DNA from 2 places in the Sphingopyxis sp. OAS728 genome. Region 1 is predicted to be linked to the other one. Evidence: riboswitches for the same ligand, from Rfam matches in the RefSeq annotation. Region 1 holds a riboswitch; the other holds the start of a gene.
The links. Region 1 has a riboswitch for cobalamin ahead of metE (5-methyltetrahydropteroyltriglutamate--homocysteine S-methyltransferase). Riboswitches for the same ligand answer to the same signal wherever they lie in the genome.
Positions count from the first base shown of each region.

Region 2: it holds a riboswitch for cobalamin, as region 1 does, so the genes downstream of both, GGC65_RS05875 (TonB-dependent receptor plug domain-containing protein) here and metE (5-methyltetrahydropteroyltriglutamate--homocysteine S-methyltransferase) in region 1, are expected to answer to the same signal.

Region 1 covers NZ_JADBDT010000001.1:1,118,941-1,126,779, forward strand. Annotated here, with positions in the region: gene GGC65_RS05275 (AraC family transcriptional regulator) at 1-524, opposite strand, end outside; gene GGC65_RS05280 (SDR family NAD(P)-dependent oxidoreductase) at 701-1,663, shown strand; gene GGC65_RS05285 (hypothetical protein) at 1,731-2,027, opposite strand; cobalamin riboswitch at 2,349-2,553, shown strand; gene metE (5-methyltetrahydropteroyltriglutamate--homocysteine S-methyltransferase) at 2,666-4,978, shown strand; gene GGC65_RS05295 (acyl-CoA thioesterase) at 4,965-5,363, shown strand; gene GGC65_RS05300 (choice-of-anchor A family protein) at 5,367-6,446, opposite strand; gene GGC65_RS05305 (DUF6445 family protein) at 6,597-7,268, opposite strand; gene GGC65_RS05310 (RNA polymerase sigma factor) at 7,265-7,839, opposite strand, start outside.
Region 2 covers NZ_JADBDT010000001.1:1,245,033-1,252,871, forward strand. Annotated here, with positions in the region: gene GGC65_RS05860 (class I adenylate-forming enzyme family protein) at 1-1,053, shown strand, start outside; gene GGC65_RS05865 (acetyl-CoA acetyltransferase) at 1,055-2,284, shown strand; gene GGC65_RS05870 (acetyl-CoA C-acyltransferase) at 2,286-3,443, shown strand; cobalamin riboswitch at 3,494-3,714, shown strand; gene GGC65_RS05875 (TonB-dependent receptor plug domain-containing protein) at 3,892-5,748, shown strand; gene cobO (cob(I)yrinic acid a,c-diamide adenosyltransferase) at 5,748-6,356, shown strand; gene GGC65_RS05885 (ABC transporter substrate-binding protein) at 6,356-7,210, shown strand; gene GGC65_RS05890 (FecCD family ABC transporter permease) at 7,207-7,839, shown strand, end outside.

The DNA of each region.
Region 1 (7,839 bases):
AGCGGCCCTTGCAACAGGCGATAGAGGATTTCGCGCTCGCGCATCGGCGCCAGCATCGCGACGTCGCCCGGCCGGTCGAGCAGCCCGAGCAGCCCTGCCCACGCCTCGACCAGCTCCTCGGTCACCGACGCGACGGCAAAGCCCGCGAGGTCGCCCGGCGGCGTGTGGCCGATGGCGGCGGGGTCCATGCTGGCGATCAGGTCGGCGAGCGCGCCGCGGTCGATGCGCAGCGCCGCGGCGACATAGGGCTTGTCGGGGCTCGCCTCGACCACGCGGCCGACCGCAGGCAGGTCGAGCGAGGCGACGAAATAGCTCGATGCGTCGTATCGCAGCACCTGGTCGCCGATCACGACCTGCTTCGTCCCTTGCAGGATCAGGCAGGTGACGGGTTCATAGACGGTCGCGATCCCGCTGGTCGGCGCACATTGCGTCGCGACGACCAATCGCGGCACCGGCGTCTCATAATAGGGGGAAACCGCGTGGCGCAGCACTTGTTGGCATATCGAGTCGAGCCGGTCTTGCATGATCCCAACATCGGACGCCGCGCGCCCGCGCGCAAGGGACGGCTTCCTCGCCGCCACCGCATTGAGAGGAATAGGCAAGCAGATGCCATGATCGGGCAGCGCGGCGGCGGGCGCAGCGCCTATCTTGACCGGGTCAGGGCAATCCCCTCCGCCCTGCTTCATCCAAGGAGCTTAGCATGACCCAGTTCAACGCGAAATCGACCACCGACGACGTCCTCGCCGGGGTCGACCTGTCGGGCAAGCGCTTCCTCGTCACCGGCGTCTCGGCCGGGCTCGGCGTCGAAACCGCCCGCGCGCTCGTCGCCCACGGCGCCGATGTCGTCGGTGCCGCGCGCGACCTGACCAAGGCCGAAGGCGCCACCGCCGCCGTCCGCGACGCCGCAGCACAGGGTGGCGGCAGCTTCGAGCTGATCCAGCTCGACCTCGCCTCGCTCGCCAGCGTCCGTGCCGCCGCCGATGCGCTGATCGCCGACGGCCGCAAATTCGACGTCGTCATCAACAATGCCGGCGTGATGGCCGCGCCCTTCGGCAAGACCGAGGATGGCTTCGAAACTCAGTTCGGCACCAATCACTTGGGCCACTTCACCTTCGCGAACCGCATCGCGCCGTTGATCAAGGACGGCGGCCGCCTCGTCAGCCTCGCCTCGTCGGGGCACCGCTTCTCGGACGTGAACCTCGCCGATCCGAACTTCGACAATGGCGATTATGAACCGTGGATCGCCTATGGCCGTTCGAAGACCGCGAATATCCTCTTCGCCGTCGAGTTCGACCGCCGTCACAAGGACCGCGGCGTGCGCGGCATCGCGCTCCACCCGGGCGGCATCCACACCGAACTCGGCCGTCACCTCGACGAAGGCGCGATCGAGGCGCTCGTCGAACAGCTCAACGCCAATGCCATTGCGGCGGGCGAGCCCGTGTTCGAGTTCAAATCGATCCCGCAGGGCGCCGCAACCTCGGTCTGGGCCGCCGCGGTCGCCGATCCGGCCGAGGTCGGCGGGCGCTATCTCGAGGATTGCCACGTCGCCGAGCTCGCGAATGACGAGGGCCTGCGCGCCGGCGTGCGCTCCTATGCGATCGATCCCGACAACGCCAAGGCGCTGTGGGCGAAGAGCGAGGAGATGGTCGGCGAGCGTTTCTGACGCCTCGATGACGACAAGGGAGCGGGCGGCCGTGCGCCGTCCGCTCCGCATCGTCCCGAACCGCCCGCTAGTCGACGACCCAATAGTCGGCGGCCCCGCCCGGCTCGAAGCCGCGGCGGCAAATCACATTTCCGTCCTGCGTCAATTCGGCCCACGCGCCGATCGTCTCGCGCTCCATCATCACCAGCGCCGCGGCGACATCCTCGGCCTCGAACGCAACGCGCTTTTCCATCCCGAACCAAGCATCCTGATATCGCAGGACAAAGGTGGTCAGCACGGCGACGTCAGCCGGGATTTCGGGGCGCGGCAAACACTCGCATTCGCCGTCGCTGGAGCCGCTGGAATAGTCTTGGGGGAGCTTCATGGGGGAGAGCCTTCGGTGGGGGAAACGAAGGGGGCAGTCCCGCCGGCCTGTTCAGCCGCGACCGCCGCCAGGGCGAAAGGATTTGGTCGGCAATGCATCTCCTGCGCCCCGCGGGCGTGCGGACGGCACCGCGAAAGGCGGCGCAAGGTGTCCGAAAACTATGCTATATCATTGCCATACGCCTTGGTATCGGCCCCACCCCGTTCGACGGGCCGCCCGTTCGAATCGACAAACGACTTGACGTTTGCATGGCATACGAAGGCACCAGGGCGTCATATAAAGAATTCTTTATATGACTATTGACAAGCCCCGCCGCTGCGTTATGTTTCAGCCTGTCGAGGTTCTCTGCGCCGCTTGCGCTGCGTGGAGCTAAGACGGGAAGCCGGTTCAAAGCCGGCGCTGCCCCCGCAACTGTAAGCGGTGAGCGATGGTCGCTACGTGTCACTGGTCCGGCAAGGGACCGGGAAGGCCAGACCACCGCGTCGATCCGTGAGCCAGGAGACCTGCCTCGTCAGATACGTCCTCCGGCGGGGTGTCCGGTCAGGCCGCATGCATGGCTGCGCCCGACCTTGCTTCACGGGCGCGGACTCGTGCCTGCTCGTCTGCCCGGCGCCTTGCCCCTTGCAAGGTGTTTGAAAATGACTGTCAGCGTCGCCACCCTCGGCTTCCCCCGCATCGGCCTCCGCCGCGAACTCAAATTCGCGCTCGAAAGCTATTGGGCGGGCAAGTCGACCCTCGCCGAACTCCAGTCCGCCGCAGCGGGCCTCCGCGTCGCCAACTGGGCGCGCCAGAAAGCGCTCGGCGCCGACATCCTGCCCTCGAACGACTTCTCGCTCTACGACCATGTCCTCGACACCAGCGCGCTGATCGGCGCCGTCCCGCCCCGCTACGACTGGAGCGGCGAGACGGTCGATCCCGACCTCTATTTCGCCATGGCGCGCGGCGCGCAGGGCCCCGCCGCCTGCGGCCACAGCCACGACACAACAGCGCAGGAAATGACCAAATGGTTCGATACCAACTATCATTTTATGGTCCCCGAACTCACCGCGGGCCAGACCTTCCGTATCGCCTCGACCAAGATTTTCGACGAATTTGAGGAAGCCAAGGCGCTCGGTTATTCAACCCGCCCCGTCCTCCTCGGCCCCGTCTCCTATCTGATGCTCGCCAAGGGCAAGGCGGTCGAACCGCTCGCGCTCCTGCCGCAGCTCCTCGACACCTACGCCGAAATTCTCGCCCGCCTCGCCAAGGCCGGCGCGGAATGGGTCCAGATCGACGAGCCGTGCCTCGTCCTCGATCTCAGCGCCGAGCAACGCACCACCTTCGAGCGCGCCTACGCCCGCCTCGCGACTCGCGGGCCCAAGCTGATGCTCACCACCTACTTCGGCGGCCTCGGCGACAACCTCGACCTCGTCGCTGACCTCCCCGTCCACGGCCTCCACCTCGACCTCGTCCGCGCGCCCGACCAGCTCGAGCCCGCGCTCGCCAAGCTCCAGCCACACGTTCTCCTATCGCTCGGCGTGATCGACGGCCGCAACATCTGGCGCGCCAACCTCCCCGACCTCTATTGGCGTCTCAAGGAACTCGCCGGCAAACGCGACCTCATCCTCGCCCCGTCCTGTTCGCTCCTCCACGTCCCGGTCGACCTGACACTCGAAACCGGCCTCGATCCCGAAATCGCCCAGTGGCTAAGCTTCGCGGTGCAAAAGATCGAGGAACTCGCCGCGCTCGCCAAGGCGCTCAATGAGGGCGAGGATGCCAGCTTCGCCGCCTTCTCGGCCTCGCGCATCGCCGCGGTCGCGCGCCAGACCTCACCGAAAATCCACAACCCGGCAGTCGCCCAGCGCCTCGCCGCCCTCGACGAAAGCGCGACCCACCGCACCTCGCCCTTCGCCGTGCGCCGCGACGTCCAGCAACAGCGCCTCGCCCTCCCCGCTTATCCCACCACGACGATCGGCAGCTTCCCGCAGACTCCCGAGGTCCGCAAAGCCCGCGCCGCGCATATCAAGGGCGAAATCGACGATGTCGCCTATGACCAGTATCTGCGCGTCGAAACGCGCGCCGCGGTCAAATGGCAGGAGGAAATCGGCCTCGACATCCTCGTCCACGGCGAATTCGAACGCAACGACATGGTGCAATATTTCGGCGAGCAACTCGCCGGCTTCGCCTTCACTCGCGCCGGCTGGGTGCAAAGCTACGGCTCGCGCTGCGTCCGCCCGCCGATCCTCTATGGCGACGTCTCGCGCCCCGCGCCGATGACCGTCGACTGGTGGCGTTATGCGCAGGACCAGACCGACCGCCCGATGAAGGGCATGCTCACCGGTCCCGTCACCATCCTCAACTGGTCCTTCGTTCGCGACGACCAGCCGCGCGAGGCAAGCTGCCGCCAGATCGCGCTCGCGATCCGCGACGAGGTGCACGATCTCGAAGCCGCCGGCGCCGCGATCATCCAGATCGACGAAGCCGCGCTGCGCGAAGGCCTGCCGCTCCGCCGCAGCGAATGGCAGCATTATCTGGACTGGGCGGTCGAAAGCTTCCGCATCGCATCATCGGGCGTCCGCGACGACACGCAGATCCACACCCATATGTGCTATTCGGAGTTCAACGACATCATCCGCGCGATCGGCGCGATGGACGCCGACGTTATTTCGATCGAGACCGCGCGCTCGCAGATGGAGCTGCTCGACGCCTTCGCCAGCTATGCCTATCCGAACGAGGTCGGCCCCGGCGTCTACGACATCCACAGCCCCCGCATCCCGGCCGAGCGCGAGATGACCGACCTTCTCACCCTCGCCGGCCAGCATGTCTCGCCGCAGCAGATCTGGGTGAACCCCGATTGCGGGCTCAAGACGCGCAAATGGGATGAGGTGCGCCCGGCACTCGTCGCGATGGTCGCCGCAGCCCAGGCGATGCGGACCAAAGCCCGCATCAAGGAAGCCTATGATGCAAACTGACGCGATCATGCCCGACGGCCAACCCGCCGTCCGCGTCACCGCCATGCCCGTGAACGCCAATGTCTATGGCGACATCTTCGGCGGCTGGCTGATGGCGCAGATGGACCTCGCGGCATCGTCCGTGGCCTCACGCCACGCACGCGGCCGCGCGGTGACGATCTCGGTGGAAGGCATGTCCTTCCACCGCCCCGTCTTTGTCGGCGACGAGGTGTCGGTATTCGGTCGGCTCGTCAAGGTCGGCCGCACCTCGATGCACGTCGAGGTCGAAGCCTGGGCGCGCGACCGTCATGCCGACGAGGATAACAAGGTCACGCAGGCGGTCTTCATCTTCGTCGCGGTCGGCCCCGACCGACGCCCGCGGACGGTGAAGCCGCTCGAAACCTGATCGTCAGGCGGCGTCGCCCGACTTTGCCCGGCGACGCCGCCACAGGATCAACCCGCCGACGCCCAGCCCGAACAGCCCGACCATCCCCGGCTCGGGTATCGGCGTCGCGCCACCGCCGGTCGAACTGTCGCCGCCGCTCGATCCGCCACCGGGCGGCGACGTCGTATAGCCGCCCTTGAACGTCCCGATATGCATCTCGCCATTCTGCTTGAGATTGCCGAACACCGCCGACCCCTGAATATAATTACGCGTCTCGGCATCGGCGAGCGGCGCGAGCACCGATCCGCCCCATGCAGTGCTCAGCTTCAGCGTCTCGGCCTCGGGGAAATTCCAGATCACCCGCTCGCCAAGGTTGTTCGTGCCGCCCAGGAAATTGTCGTTGAGGTTGATCGACCGGCCGCTGACATTGACGATCGCGGTGTCGGCGCCGTTCAGGTTAAACTGGATCTCGCCGATCTTGTCGAGGTTCGCCGCGGTAATGTTGAACACCGCCAGCCCCTGAGCATTCGGCTGCGCGGTAAAGGTGCCGCGATTGCCCTGCACCGTCAGCTGGCTGTTCGATTTGAGCGTGCCCATCTCGAACGACAGGCTGCCCATGCTGCTCTTCAGATCGGTTTTCTGCTGTTGCAGCGCCAGCCCGAATGCGGGATTGCTCCTGTCGAGGTTGGAAATGACGGTATTCTGATTGACGTTGGTGTTGCTGATCGTCCCGCCGACCTTCACAGTCTGGTTCGGGCCATTGAGGTTAAAACCGCTGGTCACGTTGCCGCCGACGACCGCACCCGAGCCATTGTTGAGATTCTTGTGGCTCCCGGTCACGTTTCCGACAACGGTCAGGCCCGGCTGGCCGTTCGGTGAGGTCGTAACGCGGATGCCGTAGTTCGACGAATTGCCAACAAGATTGCCCCCGACGAAGGTCCGCCCCTCGACTTCGGAAGCGGATTCGAGGTTGCCGAGCACGACGAGATTCCACTCGCGCAGCGCGTCGACGCCCGTGATCGTCTTGCTCTGAGCAAAAGCGGGTAGCGTCAATGCGGTCGCTACGATCGCGACGGGGAACAGAATGCGGGTCGAGAAGAGCACAGTTATCGTCCGGTTTTCAATGGCAAGGCGCGGGCGCCCATAGGCTGTTCGTCGCCCCTCTTACACCGAAGTGCGACGGACCGTTGTCCCGTTCCGGAACAGCGATCCAAAACCGTCGTACAGCCGTGCCGAAATCGCGGCGGGCGCGCTTCAACCTATGGAGAAGAAGCCGGTCACCGTCAGCCGCCCGTCGCCGGCGCTTGCGGATAGCGCATTGTCCGGTGAAATCGCCCCGCTGTGAAGATTCCAGCTGCGATAGAGCAGCGCGCGATTGTAGCGCGCGGACTTGGTGGCAATGCATTCGAACAATGGCGTATCGCCCAGCAAATAGCCGGGCGGCGGCGCCCCCCCATGACGCAGTTCGGTGTCGAGGTGGCGAAAGAAGAGGTCGCGCCGCCGCTCGTCGATCGTCTCGAACCCCGTCGCGCGGTGGCGGAAGAAGGCGGTGCCGTCGCCTCCCTTGGGCGACAGGTAATGGACGAGCGCGATGCGATCCTCGGTGAAGGCGTCGATATGCGGAAGGCGCTGCGGGATCGTGAGTTCGCCCGCCGGGGTCGAGACAATCGAAAAGCTCGCATCGACGACCCTGATCGGCCCGGTCCGCCCAAACGCGGCAGCCGCAGCTGCTGCAATGACCGGTAGCTGGGTCGCGAGATAGGACGGCGGGAGATCGGCTCGAACGCCGGGATAATGATTGAGCGCCGGCGCGAAATCGGCTTCCGTTGCAAAACGCCGCAAGCCATCGGGATCGGGTGCGAAATCGTCGAGGATGACGAGGGGCTGCGCTTCAACGCCGATGCTCTCGACCGCGACTGTCGTCATTCGGCGCACGCCGCGGCGCGCGCCAGCAGGAAGTCGCGCTCACGCTCGTTGCTCGACAACACAGCCGCGGCTTCAAACTCCACCTTCGCTTCGCCCCGTCGCCCCGCTCGCAGCAAGAGATCCCCACGAGCAGCAGGCAGCGGCGCATAGTTGCGGAGCGCAGCGGCCTCGGCAATCTCGTCGATCAACTGCAATCCGGCCTCTGGACCGAAGGCCATGCTGTACGCCACCGCGCGATTGAGCTCGACCACCGGCGACGGCATCACCTGACCCAGCCGGTCGTAGAGCGCGGCGATACGCTGCCAGTCGGTGTCATCCGCCGACCGCGCCCGCGCATGGCATGCAGCCAGCGCCGCTTGCAACGCATAAGGCCCATCGGCCCCGCCCAGCGCCCCGGCGCGATCGAGTGCATTCAGCCCGCGGCGGATCAACAATTGGTCCCATCGCGCGCGATTCTGCTCGGTCAATGGCACGAACCGCCCGTCGGGCCCGGCCCGCGCCGCCAGCCGCGACGCCTGGATTTCCATCAGCGCGAGCAGCCCCAGCACCTCGGGCTGTTCGGGCATCAACC
Region 2 (7,839 bases), 130 kb from region 1:
CACAACCACTGGATCGCGGTCGCGGGCGCGGGGTATGAGGCGATGAAGGTCGGGCCGGGCGATATCCTGCTCAACCCCTTCCCGCTCATCAACATGGCGAGCATCGGCGGCATCACCATGTGCTGGCTGACCAGCGCGGGCACCATGGTGCTGCACCATCCGTTCGATCCCGGCATCTATCTCAAGCAGATCGCGACCGAGCGGCCGAGCCTGACGATCGCACCGCCCGCCGTGCTCAACATGCTGCTGCAGAATGAGGCGCTGCTCGCGTCGGTCGACCTCTCCAGCCTGCGCGTCATCGCCTCGGGATCGGCGCCGCTCGCCCCCGCGATGGTGCGCGGTTTCCAGGAGAAGCTGGGCATCATCATCGTCAACGTCTTCGGATCGAACGAGGGGATGAGCTTCATCACCGGCGAGGGCGACATGCCCGATCCCGACAAGCGCGCGAGCCTGTTCCCGCGCCGCGGCACCTATCAGCGCCCCTATGGCGAGGGCCGCGCGCCCAATATCGAAAGCCGGCTCGTGCCGCCGGGCGGCGGCGATGCGATCGAGGCCGACGGCGTCTCGGGCGAATTGCAAATCCGGGGACCGACGCTGTTCGAGGGCTATCATAACGCCCCCGACCGCACAGCCGAAGCCTTTACCGACGACGGCTGGTTCCGCACCGGCGACCTGTTCGAGATCGCCGAGGGGGGCGACTTCTACCGCTTTGTCGGACGCTGCAAGGATCTGATCATCCGAGGCGGCGTGAACATCTCGCCCGAGGAGATCGACCAGTTGCTCGGCGGCCACCCGCTGCTCGCCGAGGCGTGTGTCTTTTCGCTCCCCGATCCGACGATGGGCGAGCGCATCGGCCTCGCCTATGTCCCGCGCGGCGCCGACGACGTCGGGATCGGCGAAGTCGCCGACTATCTGCGCGGCCACGACCTCGCCGTCTTCAAACTGCCCGAACGCCTGTTCCGCTTCGACGCCTTGCCGCGCAACGTCACCAACAAGGTGATGCGCAGCGAAGTACGCGAAATGGCACTCGCAACCCTCGAAAAGGAAGCCTGACATGGCAAAGGACGTCTTCATCCTCGGCGGCGCGCAGACCGACTTTTCGCGCAACCTCGAACGCGAGGGCGGCGGGCTGTTCGAACTGTTCCGCGACGTCGCCGAAGCGGCGTTCGTTGCGACCGGCATCGAACCCAAGGAGGTCGAAACCGCGCATGTCGGCAATTTCGTCGGCGAACTCTTCGCGGGACAAGGCCAGCTCGGCGGTTTCTTCGGTCACGTCCACCCCGACCTCGCGGGCATCCCCGCGTCGCGGCACGAGGCCGCCTGCGCCTCGGGCAGCATCGCGATCCTCGCCGCCGCGGCCGAGATCGAAGCCGAACGCTACGGCCTTGCTCTGGTGCTCGGCATCGAACTGATGCGCAATGTCCCCGGCCAGTGTGCCGCCGAATATCTCGGTGCCGCTGCCTGGGCGGGGCGCGAGGCGCAGGAGGCGCGCTACCTCTGGCCATATATGTTCGCGCGCGTCGCCGAGGAATATGACGAACGCTTCGGCCTCGACCGTGCATATCTGCGCGGCATTTCGGCGAACAATTTCGCCAATGCGAAGAAGAACCCGTACTCGCAGACGCGCGGCTGGGCGATCACGGATGAGCATCTCGGCGAGAATGACGAGGTCAATCCGCTGATCGAAGGGAGCTTGCGCAAGTCCGACTGCGGGCAGGTTACCGACGGCGCCGCCGCGATCTTTCTGGCTTCGGCGGAAGTTGCCGAAGTTTACGCGCAACGTCGGGGGATTTCGATCGACAGCATTCCGCGGATCAAGGGATGGGGGCATGCGACCGCGCCCCTGCTCTATTCGACGAAGGTCGCGGGGAGTAGAGGCCAAGACTTTGTTTTTCCTAGCGTTCGCAAATCGATGATGGACGCGCTGCGCCGTGCCGAGATGCCCGACATCTATGCCTGCGACGGGGTCGAGGTGCATGATTGCTTCTCGATCACCGAATATATGGCGATCGATCATTTCGGTATCACCAAGCCGGGCGAAAGCTGGCGCGCGGTCGAGGACGGGACGATTGCGCTGGGCGGCAAATTGCCGGTCAACCCGTCGGGCGGGCTGATCGGGCTCGGGCATCCCGTAGGTGCCACCGGGGTACGGATGCTGCTCGACGGCTGGCGGCAAGTCACCGGAAACGCGGGCGATTATCAGGTCGAAGGGGCGCGCAACTTCGCGACCTTCAACGTCGGCGGCAGCGCGACGACCGCAGTCAGCTTCGTCGTCGGCACCTGATTTGACCGACGTTTTTATCTACGATGCGGTGCGCACGCCGCGCGGCAAGGCGCGGCCCGATGGTGGGCTTGCCGGGCTGAGTCCGCAGGAACTGGTGCGCCAGCAGGCGGCCGCGCTCGCCGCTCGTTGCGGCGCTATCGCGTCGGCGCCTGACGCGATGCTGCTTGGCTGCGTCACGCAGAGCGGCGCTCAGGGGGGGCATATCGCGATGCTTGCGAAACTCCACGCGGGGCTTCCCGACACCGCGGCGGCGCACAGCATCAACAATTATTGCGCGTCGGGGCTGTCGGCGATCGGTCAGGCGGTGGCGAAGGTCGCGAGCGGCGAAGCCACGCACATCCTCGCGGGCGGCGTTGAATCGATGAGCGCGAGCCCGTTCCTCGGCGACCGCGCGGGCTTTTACGCCAACGACGAACTGCCACCGCACGCGCGCTTCGTGCCGCCGGTGCTCGCTGCCGACCGGCTCGCCCATGTCGAAGGCATCACGCGCGCCGAGCTCGACGCGGTGGCGCTCAGCTCGCAGCAGAAAGCAGCGGCGACCGAAAATGACGCCGCCCTGCAATCCTCGCGCATCGCGACCGGCGCGCTGGCGGGCGAGGAATGCATCCGCCGACAAACCACAGCGGAATCGTTAGCCGCCGCGCCGGCCGCCTTTGGCGAACTGCAGGCGCAATATGCCGGCGCGCTCGAAGGCGCGACCTTCGAACCGCTGCACAGCATCGCCCACGCGCCGCCGATCTGCGACGGCGCGGGGCTGGCGCTGGTCGGCGGCGCAGGGCTGGGCATCGCGCCGCGTGCGCGCGTTGTCGCCTTTGCCGAGAGCGGCGGCGACCCCGCGGCCTCACTGACCGCAGGTTTCGCGGCGATGGACAAGGTGCTGACGCACGCCGGGCTGACGCTGGACGATATGGACCGGATCGAGTTCATGGAGGCGTTTGCCGTCACCATCGCCAAATTCCTGCGCGACCGCGATGCCGATCCGGCGCGCGTCAACGTCAGCGGCGGACACCTTGCAAAGGGGCATCCGATGGGCGCGAGCGGCGCGATCCTGACCTCGACCCTGCTCGACGCGCTCGACGCGTGCGGGGGACGCTACGGACTTGTCGTGCTGACCGGCGCGATGGGCGTCGGTGCGGCGATGATCGTCGAACGCCAATAGCCATTGCGCAAAAGCGCGATTCCGCTATGGGCGGCGCGTGCGGGGCTTGCCTCGCGCATGATCGCGCCGGTGCCCGAAAGGGCTTAAAATGGGAACGCGGTGAAGGGGCTCGTCCTGAACCCCCGAAGCCGAGGCTGTCCCTGCAACTGTAAGCGGCGAGCGAGATGCACCGGTCCGACGCGTTCGGATCAGCCACTGGGGTCACCTGGGAAGGCGTGCATCGAGCCCTGACCCGCGAGCCAGGAGACCTGCCGGCGTGGGTCGCTCAATGCCAAGGTCCAGGGAAAGGCCGCGGCACGGAGGTTTCCGTCGAGCGACAACCAGGCGGCCGGAGCCGCCTCGGTGACGGGGTCGCAGGCCATGACGCCACTTGCGCCGCCGACATCGGTCGATCGCGCGCGCGTATCGACAGGCTCCGCCTTCGTTGTCGGCGTGCGGGGCCCTACCCATGTTGAAATTTGCGACCATTTCCCTGTTGGCTTTCACGGCGGCGACGCCTGCGCCGGCCCAAACCACCGATAGCGACCGCGACGACATCGTCGTCACCGCGTCGGGGATCGAGCAACCGCGCGACGAAGTCGGTCAGGCGATCACGATCATCGACGCCGACACGATCGAAAAGCGCCAGACGGTCGACATCGTCGACCTGCTCGCGACGACGCCGGGCGTGCGCTTCAACCGCACCGGAAGCACCGGATCGGTCGCGGGAATTTCGCTGCGCGGTGCGGAAACGACGCAAACCCTGGTGCTGATCGACGGGGTGAAGGTCAACGATCCGAGCGGTATCGGCGACGGATATGATTTCGGCCATCTGCTGACCGGCAACATCAACCGGATCGAAGTGCTGCGCGGGTCGAATTCGGTCGTGCACGGCAGCCAGGCGATCGGCGGCGTCGTCAGCCTGATGACCGCGACCCCGGCCGAAGGCTTTGCGGCGGGCGCCTCGGCCGAATATGGGTATAGCGATACGCTCAGTGCCAAGGCCGATGTGTCGGGCACCACCGGGGCGATTTCGGGCGGGATCGGCGGGGCTTATTTTCGCACCGACGGCATTTCGTCGGCAGCGGTCGGCACCGAGAAGGACGGATACAAGAATTTCGCGGGCAACGCGCGGCTGAAGGTCGCGTTCAGCGACGCGCTGAGCCTCGACCTGCGCGGCTATTACATCAACGCCGACCTCGATTATGACAGCTTCTTCGGCGCGCCCGCCGACAGCGCCGACGTTGCCAAGCTCGACCAATATGTCGGTTATGCAGGGCTGAACCTGGGCCTGTTCGACGGCAATTTCACCAGCCGCGCGGCAGTGACGTGGATGCGCAACGAGCGCGATTATTATTTCGTGCGCGGCACCGCGCCCGATTACGGCTATTCGGGCACCAATTTGCGGTTCGAATATCAGGGCGTCGTGACGCCAGTGCAGCAGGCCAAGCTGATCTTCGGTTACGAGCATGAGCGGCCCGACTATGATTTCTTCGGCTTTGGATCGACCGACAGCCAGAAGGCGAATATCGACAGCGTCTATGCGCTGGGGATCGTCCAGCCCTTTACCGGCCTGTCGCTGTCGGGCGGCGTCCGTCACGACGACCACAGTCAGTTCGGCGGCGCGACGACCTTCGGCGCCAACGCCAATTATTCGCCGAATGCGGGCGCGACCAACGTCCGGCTGAGCTATGGCGAAGGGTTCAAGGCACCGTCGCTATACCAGCTTTACGACGCCTTCAGCGGCAATAGCGCGCTGCGCCCCGAACGGTCGAAAAGCTATGATATCGGCATCGACCAGAATCTGGCCGATGGCCGCGCGCTGATCTCGCTGACCGCATTCCTGCGCAACACCGACGACCAGATCAATTACGACAATGCGACCTTCACCTATGGCAATATCGATCGCACGCGTGCCAAGGGGATCGAGGCGACGCTGGCGCTGAAGCCCGTCGATGCGCTGAACGTCACCGCATCATACAGCTATATCGACGCGCGCGACCGGTCGGGACGGCCGGCCTTCGACGGCAAGCGCCTGCCCCGCCGCGCCGCGCATGCGGTCAGCCTGTCGGCCGATTATGACTGGTCGTTCGGCCTGTCGACCGGCGCGACGCTGACGCTGGTCGGCGACAGTTTCGACGATGCGGCGAACGCTGTGCCGCTCGACGGCTATGCGCTTGCGGGCATTCGCGCATCCTTCCCCGTGGGCGGCCATTTCGAGATTTACGGCCGCGTCGACAATCTGTTCGACGCCGATTATGCGACCGCGTTCAATTACGGCACCTATGGCCGCGCGGCCTATGGCGGCGTGCGGGCGCGCTTCTGATGAAGGCGCGCACCGACGCCGAACATACGGCGAAGATGAAGAAAATTCAGGCGGCGCAAAACAAAAAAGTCGCGACCAAGACGGTCGAAAAGGGGCTGGTGATCGTCCACACCGGCCCCGGCAAGGGCAAGACCTCGGCCGCGCTGGGCATGGCGGTGCGCGCGATCGGCCACGACATGAAGGTCGGGGTCGTGCAATTCGTGAAGGGCGCGATGGCGACGGGCGAGAAAGCGGTGTTCGATCGCTTTCCCGACCTGATCGAATTCAAGCCGATGGGCGAAGGCTTTACCTGGGACACGCAGGACCGGACGCGCGACATTGCGGTCGCGCGCGAAGCGTGGGACGAGGTGAAGCGCATGATCGCCGACCCGAGCTACAAGATGGTGATCGCCGACGAGCTCAACATCGTGCTGCGGTACGACTATCTGCCGGTGGATGAGGTGCTGGAGGCGCTGGGTGCGAAACCGCATATGACGCATGTGATCATCACCGGGCGCAATGCCCCGCAGGAGTTGATCGACACCGCCGACCTCGTCACCGAGATGGCGCAGGTGAAGCATCCGTTCCGCGAGCAGAATGTGAAGGCGCAGAAGGGAATCGAGTTCTGATGCGGGCGCGCGCGCTTGCGGCGGCAGCGGCGCTGCTCGGCGGCGCCGGACTGCTCTGGGCGACCTCCCCCGCCCCGCGCGCCAAGGCGCCCGCCGTTCCGCAGCGCATCGTATCGATCAACCTGTGCGCCGACCAACTTGTGCTCGCGCTCGCCGACCGGGAGCAGATCGCCGGGCTCACCAAAAATGCCACCGATGTCGAAATGTCGGGCGAGGCGGCCAAGGCCGCAGGCATTCCCTTGCTCAGCAATTCGGCCGAGCAGATATTGGCGATCGAACCCGACCTGATCGTCGGCATGCCGGCGAGCCGCAGCGCGGCGCTGCGCGCGCTGCCGCGGCAGGACTATCCGCTACTCGATCTCGCCACCGCGAACACGCTGGATGAAATCTATACCTCGATCCGCGAGACGGCGGCGGCGGTCGGCCATCCCGAACGCGGCAGCGCGCTGATCGCACGAATGCAAGGCGAGCTGGCCGGGCTGCCCAAGCCGGGCAAGGGCCGCGTCGCGGCCTATTATCAGCGGCGCGGCTATATGACCGGCACGGGGACGCTGATCGACGAGCTGATGGGGCGCGTCGGGCTGGTCAATCTGGCGGGCAAGCTCGGCAAGCCGCCGCTGTCGCAATTGAGCCTTGAGGAAATGGTCGCGGCGGAGCCCGATTTCCTGATCGTCGAGAGCGCGACCGATGTCGTGACCGACCAGGGAAGCGAAATGCTGCACCATCCCGCGATCAAGGATATTCCGCGCATCAGCATTCCGCAGGCGTGGACCGTATGCGGCAGCCCCGCCTATACACAGGCGGCGCGCAGCATGACCGCGCAGATTGCGCGCATCGACGGGGACCGACCATGAACCGCCTTGCCCTGCCCCGCTGGTCGCTGATCGCGGCGCTGCTCCTGTTGACGCTCGTCGCCGCCACCGGATCCTTGCTGTTTGGCGCGGTCGACCTCTCGGTCGCGCGGCTGATCGCCGCCGCGACCGGCGACGGCGACCGGGTGGCGTCGGTGATCCTGTTCGACCTGCGCCTGCCGCGCACGATCCTCGCGCTCGGCGTCGGCGCGATCCTCGGGCTCGCGGGCGCCGCGCTGCAGGGCTATCTGCGCAATCCGCTTGCCGAACCGTCGGTGCTCGGAACGTCGAACGCCGCGGCGCTCGGCGGGGTGGCGGCGCTCTATTTCGGGATCGCTGAACTGCATCCTGTCATGCTTCCCTTGCTCGCGACGGGCGGCGCGCTGCTGTCGCTCGCCTTGCTGTTCATCCTGTCGGGCAAGGCCGAAAGCCCGCTGACCTTGATCCTTGCCGGGATTGCGGTCGGCACGCTCGCGGTCGCGGGGACCAGCCTTGCGCTCAACCTGTCGCCCAATCCCTTCGCGGCGATGGAAATCATGACCTGGCTGCTCGGCAGCCTCGAGAACCGGTCGTTCGACCATGTGTGGATCGCACTGCCGTGCATCGCGATCGGCGGGGCGATGCTGCTGTGG